DNA from 3 places in the Spirillospora sp. NPDC047279 genome. Region 2 is predicted to be linked to each of the others. Evidence: riboswitches for the same ligand, from Rfam matches in the RefSeq annotation. Region 2 holds a riboswitch; each other region holds the start of a gene.
The links. Region 2 has a riboswitch for thiamine pyrophosphate ahead of thiC (phosphomethylpyrimidine synthase ThiC). Riboswitches for the same ligand answer to the same signal wherever they lie in the genome.
Positions count from the first base shown of each region.

Region 1: another riboswitch for thiamine pyrophosphate. It lies ahead of ABZ810_RS26590 (cytosine permease); the one in region 2 lies ahead of thiC (phosphomethylpyrimidine synthase ThiC).
Region 3: another riboswitch for thiamine pyrophosphate. It lies ahead of thiO (glycine oxidase ThiO); the one in region 2 lies ahead of thiC (phosphomethylpyrimidine synthase ThiC).

Region 1 is NZ_JBEYUA010000010.1:287,365-292,455, forward strand. Features, by position in the region: gene ABZ810_RS26565 (hypothetical protein) at 1-84, opposite strand, end outside; gene ABZ810_RS26570 (heavy-metal-associated domain-containing protein) at 92-298, opposite strand; gene ABZ810_RS26575 (DNA-formamidopyrimidine glycosylase family protein) at 680-1,543, shown strand; gene ABZ810_RS26580 (SSI family serine proteinase inhibitor) at 1,648-2,073, opposite strand; gene ABZ810_RS26585 (rhodanese-like domain-containing protein) at 2,147-2,479, shown strand; TPP riboswitch at 2,524-2,654, shown strand; gene ABZ810_RS26590 (cytosine permease) at 2,646-4,103, shown strand; gene ABZ810_RS26595 (PAS domain S-box protein) at 4,219-5,091, shown strand, end outside.
Region 2 is NZ_JBEYUA010000022.1:77,230-82,320, reverse strand. Features, by position in the region: gene ABZ810_RS40380 (histidine kinase) at 1-959, opposite strand, end outside; gene ABZ810_RS40375 (amidohydrolase) at 1,035-2,267, opposite strand; TPP riboswitch at 2,367-2,480, shown strand; gene thiC (phosphomethylpyrimidine synthase ThiC) at 2,476-4,209, shown strand; gene ABZ810_RS40365 (ATP-dependent DNA helicase RecQ) at 4,263-5,091, shown strand, end outside.
Region 3 is NZ_JBEYUA010000012.1:246,150-251,240, reverse strand. Features, by position in the region: gene ABZ810_RS29735 (serine/threonine-protein kinase) at 1-112, shown strand, start outside; gene ABZ810_RS29730 (hypothetical protein) at 128-292, opposite strand; gene thiE (thiamine phosphate synthase) at 399-1,076, opposite strand; gene ABZ810_RS29720 (Rv2175c family DNA-binding protein) at 1,260-1,634, opposite strand; gene ABZ810_RS29715 (FAD-dependent oxidoreductase) at 1,682-2,869, opposite strand; TPP riboswitch at 2,956-3,069, shown strand; gene thiO (glycine oxidase ThiO) at 3,059-4,216, shown strand; gene thiS (sulfur carrier protein ThiS) at 4,213-4,413, shown strand; gene ABZ810_RS29700 (thiazole synthase) at 4,415-5,091, shown strand, end outside.

The DNA of each region.
Region 1 (5,091 bases), on a different contig from region 2:
GACGATCGAGCCGACCCCGGCGGCCCCTCCGAAGACGGCGGCCAGGCCCAGGGCGAACGCCCCCAGCTTGGTCGCGGTGTTCATCAGGTCCTCACGCCTTCAGTTCGTATCCGGCCTCGTCGACGGCGGCCGCGATCAGGGCCTCGTCCACGGGCTGCTCACTGGTGACGGTCAGCCGGCCGCTCTGGAGATCGACCTCGACGGAGCCGACGCCGGAGACCTGGCCGACCTCCTCCTTGACCGAGCCGACGCAGTGGCCGCAGGTCATCCCGACGACGGTGTAGGTGGTGGTGCTCATCGCGCTCATCTCCTCAGGCCCTTCGTCATTTCGTACCCCTGGGGGGTATTTCGTGGACTTCATGGTGCCACAACCCGACAGGGGTCGCAACCCCTACCCCCTAGGGGTTATTCCACGGTGCCGGTCGCCCGGCGGCCACCGGACGGTGACCCGCCGGCCGTCCGCCCCGTCCGCAGGGGGTGGAGGTCCGTCGGCAGGGGGTGGTTATCCACAACGTTGACTAGCCCTTCCGGACCAGGCGCGTGGCGGCTTTTGTGGGCATTCATTGAGGTATTGCCGGTCCCGATCTGCCCACACCGCAGGCGATCGCGAGTTTCTCACAGGGTTGTCCACAGGTATCCACAGGGCTGTGGACATCGGATGTCACGGATACTGTTGAGCATGCCCGAGCTACCTGAGGTGGAGGCGCTCGCCACCTTCCTGCGAGAGCGCGCGACCGGCCACGCGGTCGCCCGAGTCGATGTTCTCGCCATCTCCGCGCTCAAGACGTACGACCCGCCGATCACTTCGCTCGGCGGTCTGACCGTCACCGGTGTCGCCCGGCACGGCAAGTTCCTCGACTTCGACATCGACGGCCTGCACCTGGTCGTTCACCTGGCCAGGGCCGGATGGTTGCGCTGGCGGGACGAGGTGCCCACCAAACCGGTACGCCCGGGGGGTAAGAATCCGCTGGCCCTGCGGGTGCACCTCGACGACGGGTCCGGCTTCGACCTGACCGAGGCCGGCACCAAGAAGGGCCTGGCCGTCTACCTCGTGCGCGACCCCGCCGAGGTGCCCGGGGTGGCCTCGCTGGGGCCCGATCCGCTCGACGGGTCGTTCACCACCGAACGGCTGGCCGGGATCGTCCAGGGGCGGCGGACGCAGATCAAGGGCCTGCTCCGCGACCAGAAGGTGATCGCCGGCATCGGCAACGCCTACTCCGACGAGGTGCTGCACGTCGCCAGGATGTCGCCGTTCAAGATGGCCTCCTCGCTCACCGACGACGACATCGCGACCCTGCACGAGGCGATCGTGACCACCCTCAACGACGCGGTGGAGCGGTCGCGCGGGCTGGAGGCGCAGGACCTCAAGGGCGAGAAGAAGACCGGCCTGCGCGTGCACGGCCGGACGGGCCAGAAGTGCCCGATCTGCGGCGACACGATCCGCGAGGTGTCGTTCGCCGACTCGTCCCTGCAGTACTGCCCCACCTGCCAGACGGGCGGCAAGCCGCTCGCCGACCGCCGCATGTCCCGGCTCCTGAAGTGAGAAGACCCTGAAGGAAGGCCGCCGACATGAGAAGGCCCCGGTCGCGCGCCGACCGGGGCCTTCTCCAGCTGACCGAGTCCGAACGGGGTGGACTCGTCAGCGGTCTACCGGGGGACGCCGCCGAACAGAGGCGAGAGCTTCTGCCAGCGGCTCATCTCGCAGCCGTCGCCGCGGGTGAACTTCGCGTCCACGGGCTTACCCTGCCAGGTGCCCTTGACGGTGGCGACCTGGGGGCCACCGTAGATCTTCGTGCACATCTGGTCGGCGGGCGGGGCCTTGAACGGGTCCTGGGCCTTGGTCAGGGCCGCGCAGGCCTTCGCCGCGTCGGGATGATCGCCTCCCACGGGTTCGCAGTTGAGCGTCCAGTCCTTGGCCGCCGCCTGCTCTGAGGCCTTGACCTGCACGGTCAGGGCGTCCTTGGAGGCGGAGGGCGAGACGGACGTCGGTGCGGTCGTGTTGCCGGGGGAGCTGGAGGCCGGTTCCTCGCCGCAGGCGGCCAGTGACATGATCATGGCTATGCCGGGCGTCATGTAAAGGAGCGTCCGATACCGCATGCGTGATTCGACGCGGGAGGGTTCCGCGCGGTTCCATGGAGGAGTGATGATTTTCGGGGACGACGTCCCGGCCGTGGACGCGGCCGAGGTTCCGGAGGGCGCCTACCTTCTCGACGTCCGTGAGCAACATGAGTGGGACGCCGGGCACGCGCCCGGGGCCGCGCACATCTCGATGGCCGAGCTGAGCGATCGTGCCGGGGAGATCCCGCGCGATCAGGACGTCTACGTGATCTGCCGGTCCGGCGCCCGGTCGGCGCAGGTGACGGTCGCGCTCAACCAGGCCGGATGGCTGGCCAAGAACGTCGACGGGGGCATGAAGCGCTGGGCCGAGGCCGGACGGCCGATGGAGGGCGACGCGGCGGGGCCGCCCTACGTGGCCTGACACGATCCGGCGGGGACGATGTACGATTCGTCCCGTTCACAGCCTCACCCCACCGCGGGAGCTCGGGCCGACCGGGCTGAGAGGGCGACTGGTCGTCCACGGACGGCAAGGGCGTCGCCGACCGCATGAACCTGTCCGGGTAATGCCGGCGTAGGGAGCGTGCTCGATGACGTCCAGCCTGCGTGAACGCCCTCGTGACGAGGTGCCGTACACCCTCGACGAACCGGCGCCCAAGGTCCTCAGCTTCTGGGACCAGGGCGCCTTCTGGGCCAACCTCGGGGTCAGCCTGTTCGCCTTCTCCGGCGCGTACACCGTGCTCGCGCCGGACGCGAACGGCGTGCCGACCCTGTCGATCGTGGCCGGCATCGTCGCCATGGCCGTCGGCACCGCCATCGGCGGGCTGATGCTGGGCCTGTCGGCGGCGCCCGGCGCGATCACCGGGAAGCCCGCGATGGTGCTGCTGCGCGGGCTGTTCGGCGCGCGCCTGTCGTACGTGCCGACCGTGCTCAACATCGCCCAGCTCATCGGCTGGGGCACGTTCGAGCTGATCGTGATCGCGGACGCGGCGCGGGCGCTCTGGGACGGCGTGCCGCGCTGGGGGTACGTGATCGCGGCGGGCGTGCTCACCACGGTCCTGACCATCTGGCCGCTGGGCTCGGTCCGGATGTTGCGCAGGTACGTGACGGTCGCGGTGATGATCGCGCTCGTCTACTTCTACGTCCAGCTGCTGCGCGAGCCGCTGCCCGACCTCACCGAGGGCTCGTGGGGCGGGTTCTGGATCGGCGCCGACGCGGCGCTCGCCGTGTCGATCTCCTGGGTGCCGGTGGCCGCCGACTACACGCGGCACGCCCGCAGTGCCCGCAGCGCGTTCGGCGCCGCGGCGGTCGGCTACTCGGCCACCCAGATCATCGCCTACGTCCTCGGCCTGCTGGCCCTGGCGCTGGTCGCGGGCGACTCCACCAAGATCTTCGACCCGTTCCTGGGCGTGACACTGGGCACGCTCTTCTTCGCCGTGTTCGTGCTGCGCGAGGCCGACCAGTCGTTCGCCAACGTCTACTCCACCGCCGTCTCCATCCAGAACCTGGTGCCGCGCGCCGACCGCCGGGTCCTGACCGTCGCGCTCGGCGCGCTGATCACCGGGCTGGCGCTGATCCTCGACATCGGCGACTACGCGAGCTTCCTGTCACTGATCGGCTCGGTCTTCGTGCCCATGCTGGGCGTGCTCGCCGCGGACTTCTTCCTGGGGCGGGGACGGCTTTCACGGGCGAAGCCCACCACGCCGGACGGGGGGCGTGGGGGGTCGTCCCCCCTCGGGCAGAGCGGCCGGCGGGGCGACTGGAACACCTCGGTCACGGCACCGTCCCGCTGGGGCATGATCGCCGCCTGGGCGGTGGGCTTCGTCACGTACCAGCTGATCAACCCCGGCACGGTGAGCTGGTGGGCCGGCTTCTGGCAGGACGTCCAGGAGGCGATCGGGTTCACCGCGCAGAGCTGGATGAGCGCCTCGCTGCTGTCGTTCCTGGTGGCCGGAATCGCGACGCTGCTGGTCGGCCGGGTCGCCGGGCTCGGCGGCGGCGGGGGCGGCGGCCGGAACGACGGCAAGATCGACTCTGCCGCCGCGTGAACGGCCGGTGAACGATCCCGACGGCGAAGGTTTGCGGGAGAACGCGGTCGCCGGTGGAAACGTTTCGGCACTGGATGCCCGGCGGCACCGCAAGATCCGGTGGCACGATACACACGTGCAGCTTTCGGTTCACGACCCGATCCTCCGCGCGGTCATCGAGTGCGCGGCGGATGCGATCGTTGCCGTGGACCGCTCGTTCCGGGTGACGGTGTGGAATCCGGCGGCCGAGCGCATGTTCGGCTGGAGTGCCGAGGAGATGCTCGGCCGGGTGCCGCCGATCGTGCCGGACGAGCTGAAGGCCGAGCACAACGCCGTCCAGGAACGCCTGCTCACCCGGCGCGCGGGCGAGGGCGACGGCGCGCAGATCTCGATCGCCACCCGCCGCTTCCACCGCGACGGCCACCTGATCGACGTCCGCATCGACACCAGCGCCCTCCAGGACCGCGACGGCACGCTGCTCGGCTGGGTCGGCGTCTACCACCCGGTCGAGGAGGACGAGGTCGCCCAGCACCACATGGCCGAGCGTGCCCGCCTCGTCCGGCGGCTGAACGACATCGTCGCCGACCTCAACGCCGAGCTCGACCTGGCCGTGGTCCTCGACCGGATCACCGCCGCGCTGATCGAGCTGACCGGCGCCGACGCCGGCGGCTTCGTCCGCATCGAGGACGACCGGCTGCGGCTGGTGAGCATGTACGGGCTGCCCGACCACATGCGGGGCGCCTCCGCCGACCTGCGGTCCAGCCTGGTCGGCGAGCTGCTGCGCTCGGGCAAGACCGTCATGCTGGCCACCGGCGAGCGTCGGCTGGGCGACCTGGTCTGGTCCGAGCTGCCCGGCCTGCACACGATCGCGCTCGGCCTGTCGTTCCTGCAGAACAAGCCGTACGGCGCGCTCTACGCGCTCTTCTCCGGCCGCAAGATCGGCCACACCGAGCTGGAGCTGCTGGAGCTGCTGGCCGGGCACGCCGGGGTCGCGGTCGGCAACGCGGTG
Region 2 (5,091 bases):
CGGACCTCGACCGCGGTGGCCCCGGCGTGCTTGATGACGTTGGTCAGCGCCTCCTGCACGATCCGGTGCGCCACGATGCCGATCGCGGCCTCGGGCTCGCCGTCGCCGCCGTCGTCCAGCACGGCGTCGAGCCCCGCCGCGCGCGCGGCGGCGACCAGGTCGCCGAGGCCGTCGAGCCCGACGGCCGTCTGACCCGGGATCCCGGGCGTGTCGGTGGTGCGCAGCACCTGGAGCGTCGCGTGGACCTCGGCGCGCGCGTCCCGGCAGGTGGCGGCGATGCCGCGGAGCGTCCCGGCGAGCTCGTCGCGGTCGATGGGCCGGCCGCCCGCCACGTGGTGGGCCGCGGCGCCCGCCTGGACGCCGACGACGGTGATGGTGTGGGCGAGCAGGTCGTGCAGGTCGCGGGCGATGCGCAGGCGCTCCTCGGCGACGCGCCGGAGCGCCTCCTCCTCGCGGGTGCGCTCGGCCCGCTCCGCGCGCTCGGTGATGGCGGCGAGCCGGGCCTTGTAGACGCGCCAGCCCTGCACCGCGATGATCGCGGCGACGATGGCCTCCAGCGCGCCGATCTGCTCGATGCCGCTGCTGCCGCCCGCCCGCATCGCGAACGTGACCGCGCAGATGGCCAGCAGCACGACCCCGCACGTCACGGCCGCCCGGACGCGCCGTCCCATCAGGGCGTAGGTGAAGAGCGCCAGCATCGTGGCGGGCACCACCGCGTGGTGCTGGTAGCCGAGCACGTGGAACGGGAGCACGAGCACCAGGAAGGCCAGCAGCACGACGCCGGGCACGCGCCGCCGCCACACCAGGGGCACGTGCATCCCGATCAGCAGGGCCAGCCCGCCGGCGTCCAGGGTCCGTTCGTCGGGCCAGGCCAGCGTCACCGCCAGCGCCGCGCCCGCCAGGACGGCAGCGATCAGGCCGTCCACCGTCTCCGGCCGCATCCCGCGCACGCTCACCACGCCAATACCGTAGCCGACCCCTCCCTTGACCTCCGGCCGGGTGCCCGTCGCGGTGTGTCCCGAGGGTGCCGGCCGTCAGCCCGCCGCGGGGCCGAGCCAGGTGAGCGCGGCGGTGACCATCGCGGTCACGCCGGCGGTCACCGTCGGCTCGATGACCGGGGCGAACCCCGGCGAGTGGTTGGACGGGACGTCCTGCTCCACCCGGTCGTTCTTCAGCGCCGTCAGGAACGTCTCCGGGTCGCAGCCGCCGAAGAGCCAGTAGCAGATCGGCACCCCGGCCGAGGTGGCGAAGTGCCCGACGTCCTCGCTGCCCGTCGCCGGCCCGGGGTCGATGACGTGGTCGGCCCCGAAGCGGTCGCGGAACGCCGCCATCGTGCGCTCGGTGGCCGCGGGGTCGTTGGTCACCACGGGGAAGGTGTACTCCGTGCCGATCTCCGGGCCGCGCGGCGCGCCGGAGGCGGCCGCCTCGGCCTTGATGACGCGCTCCACCGCCGCCAGGACCTTGCCCCGCACGGCCTCGGTGAACGTCCGGATGTTGATCTTGAGTTCGGCCTCGTCCGGGATGATGTTGTCCTTGGTGCCCGCCTGGATCGCCCCCACCGTCACCACGGCGGTGTCGTTGCCCGAGACCTCGCGCGACACCACGGTCTGCAGGCGCATGACGGTCGCGGCCGCCATGACGACCGGGTCGATCGTGGTCTCCGGCCGCGAGCCGTGCCCGCCCCGCCCGTACATCCGCACGTCCAGGGCGTCCGTCGCGGCGAAGGCCGGCCCGGCGTGGGCGCCCAGCCAGCCCGCGGGGAACGGCCCGACGTGCTGGCCCAGCACGACGTCCGGCCGGCCGAACCGGTCGTAGAGCCCGTCGTCGACCATCGCGCGGGCACCGGCGCCGATCTCCTCGGCGGGCTGGAAGACCGCCAGCACCGTGCCCGACCAGGAGTCGCGCGCCCCGTTCAGCAGGTCGAGCGCGCCGAGCAGGCAGGTCACGTGCATGTCGTGCCCGCACGCGTGCATCACGCCGTCGGTCTCGCTCGCGTACGGCAGCCCGGTGCGCTCGGTGACCGGCAGCGCGTCGAAGTCGGCGCGCAGCAGCACCATCGGCCCGGCGCCGTTGCGCAGGGCCCCCACCACCCCGGTCCGGCCGACGCCGGTCGTCACCTCCAGCCCGAGCCCGGTGAGCCGTTCGGCGATCACCCCGGCGGTGCGGTGCTCGGCGAACGAGAGCTCCGGATGCGCGTGGAGATCCTTGTAGAGATCGGTCAGGGCGGGCCGGATCTCGTCCAGCCCGGCCACTGCGTCGGTCGACATTGATTACCCCCCGTGACGGCTGATACCCCGTCGCCGCGCACGCGAATACCGCGCCGGACGCGGTTGCGGCAACCGGGGTCCGCCGGGTTAACGTCGGGCACGACAGATCGCGGGGGCCCGGCGAACCGGGCTGAGATAGCGGCTGGGACGGCCGCTGACCGCTGGAACCTGACCGGGTAATGCCGGCGTAGGGAGAGATCGAGTCGTCATGAACGACACCGTGGTTTCACATTCCCGCAAGACCTACCTCCAGGGCTCGCGCCCCGACCTGCGGGTGCCGATGCGCGAGGTGCCGCTGACCAACGGGGACGCCGTGGTCCTGTACGACACCTCGGGGCCGTACACCGACCCCGCGTACGAGACCGACGTGCGGCGCGGGCTGCCCGCACTGCGCGCCGGGTGGATCGCCGAGCGGGGCGACACGGCCGAGTACGAGGGCCGTCCCGCGCGTCCCGAGGACGACGGCCGCAAGCCGGCCGACCCGCTGCGCGACCGGGCCGCGTTCGCCGCGCGCCGCCCGCGCAGGGCGTCCGGCGGGCCGGTCACCCAGCGCGCGTACGCGCTCCGGGGTGACATCACGCCGGAGATGGAGTACGTCGCGCTGCGCGAGGGCGTGACGCCGGAGTTCGTCCGCGCCGAGCTCGCGGCCGGGCACGCCGTGCTGCCCGCCAACGTCAACCACCCCGAGATCGAGCCGATGATCATCGGCCGGAACTTCCTGGTCAAGGTCAACGCCAACATCGGCAACTCGGCGGTGGCGTCCTCCATCGAGGACGAGGTGGAGAAGATGACCTGGGCGACCCGCTGGGGCGCCGACACGATCATGGATCTGTCGACCGGCCGCGACATCCACACCACCCGGGAGTGGATCCTGCGCAACTCCCCCGTCCCGGTAGGCACCGTCCCGCTCTACCAGGCGCTGGAGAAGGTCGGCGGCGACCCCGCCGCGCTCACGTTCGACGTCTTCCGCGACACCGTGATCGAGCAGGCCGAGCAGGGCGTCGACTACATGACGGTCCACGCGGGCGTGCTGCTGCCGTACGTGCCGCTCACCGCCCGCCGCAAGACCGGCATCGTCTCCCGGGGCGGCTCGATCATGGCGGCCTGGTGCCTGGCCCACCACCAGGAGAACTTCCTCTACACCCGGTTCCGCGAGCTGTGCGAGATCTTCGCCGCGTACGACATCACCTGGTCGCTGGGCGACGGCCTGCGCCCCGGGTCGATCCACGACGCCAACGACGAGGCGCAGTTCGCCGAGCTGCGCACGCAGGGCGAGCTGACCGCGATCGCCGCCGAGTACGGCAACCAGGTCATGAACGAGGGCCCGGGGCACGTCCCGATGCACAAGATCAAGGAGAACGTCGACCTCCAGCAGGACTGGTGCGGCGGGGCGCCCTTCTACACGCTCGGGCCGCTGACCACCGACATCGCGCCCGGCTACGACCACATCACCTCGGCCATCGGCGCCGCGATGATCGGCTGGTACGGCACCGCGATGCTCTGCTACGTCACGCCCAAGGAGCACCTGGGCCTGCCCGACCGCGACGACGTCAAGGCCGGCGTGATCGCGTACAAGATCGCCGCGCACGCCGCCGACCTCGCCAAGGGGCATCCGGGCGCCCAGGCGTGGGACGACGCGTTGTCGGACGCCCGGTTCGAGTTCCGCTGGGAGGACCAGTTCAACCTCTCCCTCGACCCGGACACCGCCCGCTCGTTCCACGACGAGACGCTGCCCGCGGCCCCGGCCAAGACCGCGCACTTCTGCTCGATGTGCGGTCCGCACTTCTGCTCGATGAAGATCACCCAGGACGTGCGCAGGTACGCGGACGAGAACGGCCTCACCGGCGCCGACGCGCTCGCCGCCGGAATGCGCGAGAAATCGGCCGAGTTCCAGGCCTCCGGCGGCACGGTCTACCTTCCCGTCGCGCCCGCCGACGGCTGACGGACTAAGTCCACGGCCTCGGGGTAACACAGCGCGCACCACGGAGGTGATCGATGGGCGTTCGAGATGGATGGGGCAGGTTCACCGGCCGGCGGCGGATCCGCCGCGTCGCCAGGGAGGTCTTCGACTGGCGGGAGCTGCGGCCGGGCCAGGGCGAGGCGATGGAGCACCTGCTCCGGGGGCGCGACGTCCTGGTGGTGATGCCGACCGGCAGCGGCAAGTCGGCGGCCTACCAGGTGCCGGCCCAGTTGCTGGACGGCCCGACGATCGTGATCTCTCCGCTGATCGCGCTGCAACGCGACCAGATGCTCGTGCTCGCCCGGCGGAACGCCGGCGGCGCGGTCGCCGTCAACTCGGCCCAGCCGGCCGGTTCCAGCGCGGACTCGCTGGAGCAGGTGCGGGCGGGCAAGGCCGAGTACGTCTTCCTCGCTCCCGAGCAACTGGCCAAACCCGAGGTCGTGGACCGGCTCCTGGCGGCGAGGCCGTCGCTGATCGCGGTCGACGAGGCGCACTGCGTCTCGGCCTGGGGCCACGACTTCCGGCCCGACTACCTCCAGCTGGGCCGGGTCATCGAACGGCTCGGCCACCCTCCGGTCATCGCGCTGACCGCCACCGCGTCGCCGCCGGTCCGCGAGGACATCGTCGCGGCGCTCGGGCTGCGCGACGTCCGGCAGGTCATCCGGGGGTTCGACCGGCCCAACATCTCGCTGAAGGTCCGCCGCTTCGCCGACGACGGGGCCAAGCGGCGGGCGCTCGCGCAGGACGCGGCCTCCCGCGAGGGGCTCGGCCTGGTGTACGTGGCGACGCGGCGTGACGCGGAGACCTACGCGGCGGAGCTCGCGGGCCTGGGGATGCGCGCGGAGGCCTATCACGCGGGCATGA
Region 3 (5,091 bases), on a different contig from region 2:
CGAGCCGCCGCGCCCCAAGGCCAGGCCGCGGCGCATCCCCGCCTATCGCTGGCGGATGATGGTGGCGCTGGCGGCCGTCATGGCGGCCGGATTCCTCATCGGCCTCCTCTGAGGACCGAGCCCGGGCTCACCAGTGCGGCGGGCGCTCCTCCAGCAGGCGGTCGTCGTCGCTGCCGCCGCCGCGCCACTCGCCCCATCCGGTGTCGGTGTCGTCCGACGTCTGGTCCGGCAGGATCTCCATCTCGTCGTCGGTCAGGTCGACCGGCCGGTCGTCGTCGGGTCCCATGCTCATGGATCCATTGTCGGGCATGCCCCGGCCTCCTTTGAGCGAACCCCGCCCTAAGGAACGGTGAACGGCGCCACCCCCGAGGGCGGCCCGAGCGCGGCCCGGACGCAGGTCAGTCGGGCGGTTGAGGCAGCCGGCGGGACAGCTCGGCCGCGGCGGCGCGCGGGTCGGCGGCCTCGGTGAGGGCGCGGACGACCACGATCCGGCGGGCTCCGGCGGCGAGCACCTCGTCGAGGTTGCCGTGGTCGATGCCGCCGATGGCGAACCAGGGGCGCCCCTCGCGCTGCGACGCCACGTACTCCAGCAGCTTGGGCCCGGGGGCCGCGCGGCCGGGCTTGGTCGGCGTCGGCCAGACGGGGCCCGCGCAGAAGTAGTCGACGCCGGGCTCCGCGGCGGCCGCCGCGGCCTGCTCGCCGGAGTGCGTGGACCGGCCGATCAGGATGTCCTCGCCGACGATGGCTCGGGCCGCCGGGACCGGCAGGTCGTCCTGGCCCAGGTGCAGGACGTCGGCGTGCACGGCGTGCGCGATGTCGGCGCGGTCGTTGACCGCCAGCAGGGCGCCGTGGCGGTCGCACGCGGCCCGGAAGGCCTCCAGGTGCTCGATCTCCTGGCGCGCCTCCAGCCCCTTCTGGCGGAGCTGGACGATGTCGACACCGCCGGCCAGGACGGCGTCGAGGAACTCCGGCAGGTCGCCCTGCCGCTCCCTGGCGTCCGTGCAGAGGTAGAGGCGCGCGCGGCCGAGCCGCGCCTGCAGGCTGACGGCGCGGTCGGTGAGCAGGTGCCTGGACACGTGGGGGCCGGTTCCTTTCTCAGGCGTGAACGTGAGCGTGAGTCACAGGTGCGCGGACATGCCCATGGACATGGGCGCGGGGCCACGCGGCGACATCCGCGTGACCCCGCAATCCTGTCACGTCAGGCTTCTTCCAGATCTGGGCGGTATGGGGTTGTGTGAGGCGGCCCGGGAGGGCGGCCGTCAGAACGCGAGCGCCTGCGCTCGCCTGCGCACCTCGGTGCCCCGGTTTTCGGCGAGCGCCTCGGCCGGCGTCCCCGGCAGCGTGTCGTCCGGCGTGAACAACCACCGCAGGGTCTCGACGTCGCCGAAGCCGGCGTCCGACAGCAGGGTGAGCGTGCCGGGCAGGCCCTTGATGACCTGGCCGTCCTTGATGAACGCGGCCGGCACCGCGGGCCGGCCCTCCCGGCGCACGGCCAGGAGCTTGCGTTCACTGAGGAGCTGCTTGGTGCGGTTGAGCCTGATGCCGAGGCGTTCGGTCGCCTCGTTGAGGGAGAGCCACTCCCCGACCAGGCCATCGGTGCGCGGGTCAAGATCGTTGTCGACAGTCGCGTGCATCTGCGTCACGTCACCCTGCCTACCACGCGCGCCGATCCGTCAAACCCTCAGGTTCGCACCGCCTGCCGCACGGGCACCTCGGGGTCGGCGAGGGCCGCCGGGTCGACCGGGGTGCCCGCGGTGATCACCCGGCGGGACTGCACCAGGTCACGGGGCCTGTCGACGGTCAGGACCGCGTCCAGCCGGTCGCCGGTGAGCCAGCAGACGGCCCACTTGTCCCCCGCCGGATCGCCCCGGTGGATCATGCGTTCGGCGACCGGGTGATGCCCCGCGTACTGCACCATCTTCCCGAACTGCTCGGACCAGAAGTAAGGAACGGCGTCGTAGGTCTCCTGGCGCCCGAGCAGGGACGCGGCGGCCACCTCGGGGGCGTTGAGCGCGGTGTCCCAGTGCTCGACGAGCAGCCGGCGCCCGTACCGCTCCGACCACCAGGCCGCGCAGTCGCCCACCGCGACGATGCCGGGCCGGCCGGTGCGCAGCGAGGAGTCGGTGACGACGCCGCGCTCGATCTCCAGCCCGGAGCCCTCCAGCCAGCCGATCTCGGGCCGGACGCCGACGCCCACGACGATCTCGTCGGCCTCGAGGTGGTCGCCGCCGGCCAGGGCCAGGCGGCCGTGCTCGATCGCGGCGACCTTGACGCCGGTGCGGAGCTCGATGCCCGCCTCGGCGTACCAGCGCGCGGTCAGGGCGCCCACCTCGGGCCCGATCGCGTTGGCCAGCGGCGTGTCCGCGGCCTCCACCACCGTGACGGCGCAGCCCTTCTTGGCGGCGGTGGTGGCGACCTCGGCGCCGATCCAACCCGCGCCGACGATGACGACGCGGGCGCCCTCGGTCAGCCCCTCGCGCAGCCGCCGCGCGTCGTCGACGGTGCGCAGCACATGTTGCGGGCCGTCTCCCGGCAGCGTGACGGGCGTCGCGCCGGTGGCGATCACCAGCCCGTCGAACGGCAGGTCGCCGGCCGTGGTGGAGAGCGTCCCGCCGCCGCCGTCGGCCGGGCTCAGCCCGGTCGCGCGCTCGCCGAGCAGCAGCTCGCAGCGCAGCCCGTCCCAGTCGGCGTCGACCGTGGTGTCGTCGCTGTCGCCGGCGAGCACCGCCTTCGACAGCGGCGGCCGGTCGTACGGTCTGTGCCGTTCGGCCGAGACGAGCGTGAGCCCGCCCTCGTACCCCTTGCTCCGAAGTGCCTCGACGGACCGCACGCCCGCCAGCCCGCCGCCCACGACGATGACCCTGTCCATGAAGGTGAACCTTAGTCGGGCCGTCCGCGGCAGAACTAGACGGGTGTCCAGACATATGCGCACATTCAGACGGACGTAGGGTGGAGGTGCACGAACGCGGGAGTCCGGTGCGACCGGGCTGAGAGGGCCCCTGATCGGGGGGCCGACCGCCACGACCTGATCCGGATCATGCCGGCGAAGGGAGCCCGGATGGACATTGTGATCATTGGCGCCGGCGTCATCGGCCTGGCCACCGCCTGGCGGGCCGCCGCCCGCGGGGCCGCCGTCACGCTGGTCGATCCCGAGCCGGCGAGCGGCGCCTCGTCCGTCGCCGCCGGGATGCTGACCCCGGTGAGCGAGCTCACCTACGGCGAGGAGCCGCTGCTGCGCCTCGGCCTGGCGTCCCGCGAGCGCTACGGCGCGTTCATCGCCGAGCTCGAGGAGCTGACCGGCCACGACACCGGCTACCGCGGCGACGGCATCCTGGAGGTCGCGTTCGACTCCGACGACCTCGGCTATCTCGACGACCTGCGCCGCTTCCAGGAGTCGCTGGGCATCCGCGTGGAGGCGCTCACCGGCCGCGAGTGCCGCAAGGCCGAACCGATGCTGGCGCCGGGCGTGCGCGGCGGCCTGCTGGCCCCCGAGGACGGTTCCGTCGACCCGCGCAGGCTCGCCCCCGCCCTGCTCGCCGCGGCCGGGAGGCTGGGCGTACGGCTCGTCCGGCGCCGCGCGGCCGCCGTGATCGTCGAGAACGACGCGGCGGCGGGGGTGCGGCTGGACGACGGCTCGGAGATCCGGGCCGCGAAGGTGCTGCTGGCCGCCGGTCCGTGGTCGGGCGACGTCGAGGGGCTGCCGCCCGGCGTCGTGCCGCCCGTCCGGCCGGTGAAGGGCCAGGTCATCCGGCTCCGCACGCGCGTTCCGTTCCTCCGGCGGGCCACCCGCGGGCTGGTCAGGGGATCGTCGGTCTACCTCGTGCCGCGCGCGGACGGGGAGATCGTGATCGGCGCCACCCAGGAGGAGCTGGGGTTCGACACCCGCGTCACCGCCGGAGGCGTGTGGGAGCTGCTCCGCGACGCGCGCGAGCTGCTGCCCGGCGTCACCGAGCTGGAGTTCACCGAGGTCTCGGCGGGCCTGCGGCCGGGGTCGCCGGACAACGCGCCGGTGATGGGCCCGACCGCGCTGCCGGGGTTCTTCCTCGGCACCGGGCACTTCCGCAACGGGATCCTGCTCGCCCCGGTCAGCGCCGACGTGCTGACCGAGGTGCTGCTGGACGGCACCGTGCCCGAGGTCGGAAGGCCGTTCGCGCCCGGCCGGTTCGACGCCGCCGGGGCGAACGGGCCGAAGACGAGAGTGGGGGGAGCCTCGTGAGGGTGTTCGTCAACGGCGAGGAACGCGACCTGCCCGACGGCACGAGCGTCGCGGCGGTGGTCGCCACCGTCACCACGGCCGCGTCCGGCGTGGCGGCGGCGCTCAACGACGAGGTCGTCCGGCGGTCCGAGTGGGACGCGACGACGGTACGCGAGGCGGATCGGCTCGAGGTGCTGACCGCCGTGCAGGGAGGTTGACGTGGAAGGGCGAGACACCGGGCGGCTGGCCGTCGGGGGCCGCGAGTACGACTCGCGGCTGATCATGGGCACCGGCGGCGCGCCGAGCATGCACGTGCTGCGCGAGGCGCTCGTCGCGTCCGGCACGCGGCTGACGACGGTCGCGATGCGCCGGGTCGACCCGGCGGCGCGCGGGTCGGTGCTGGACGTGCTGCGCGAGTGCGGCATCGAGGTGCTGCCCAACACCGCCGGCTGCTTCACGGCGGGCGAGGCCGTGCTGACCGCCAAGCTGGCACGCGAGGCCCTGGAGACCGATCTGGTCAAGCTGGAGGTCATCGCCGACGAGCACACGCTGCTGCCGGACCCGATCGAGCTGGTCGACGCCGCCGAGCAGCTCGTCGACGACGGCTTCACCGTCATGGCCTACACCAACGACGACCCGGTGCTGGCCCGGCGGCTGGAGCAGCTCGGCTGCGCCGCGGTGATGCCCCTCGGCTCGCCGATCGGCTCGGGCCTGGGCATCCGCAACCCGCACAACATCGAGCTGATCGTCGAACGCGCGAACGTGCCGATCATCCTGGACGCGGGACTCGGCACGGCCAGCGACGCCGCGCTGGCGATGGAGCTCGGCTGCGACGCGGTGCTGCTCGCGACCGCCGTGACCCGGGCGCAGTCGCCCGCCCTGATGGCCGCCGCCAT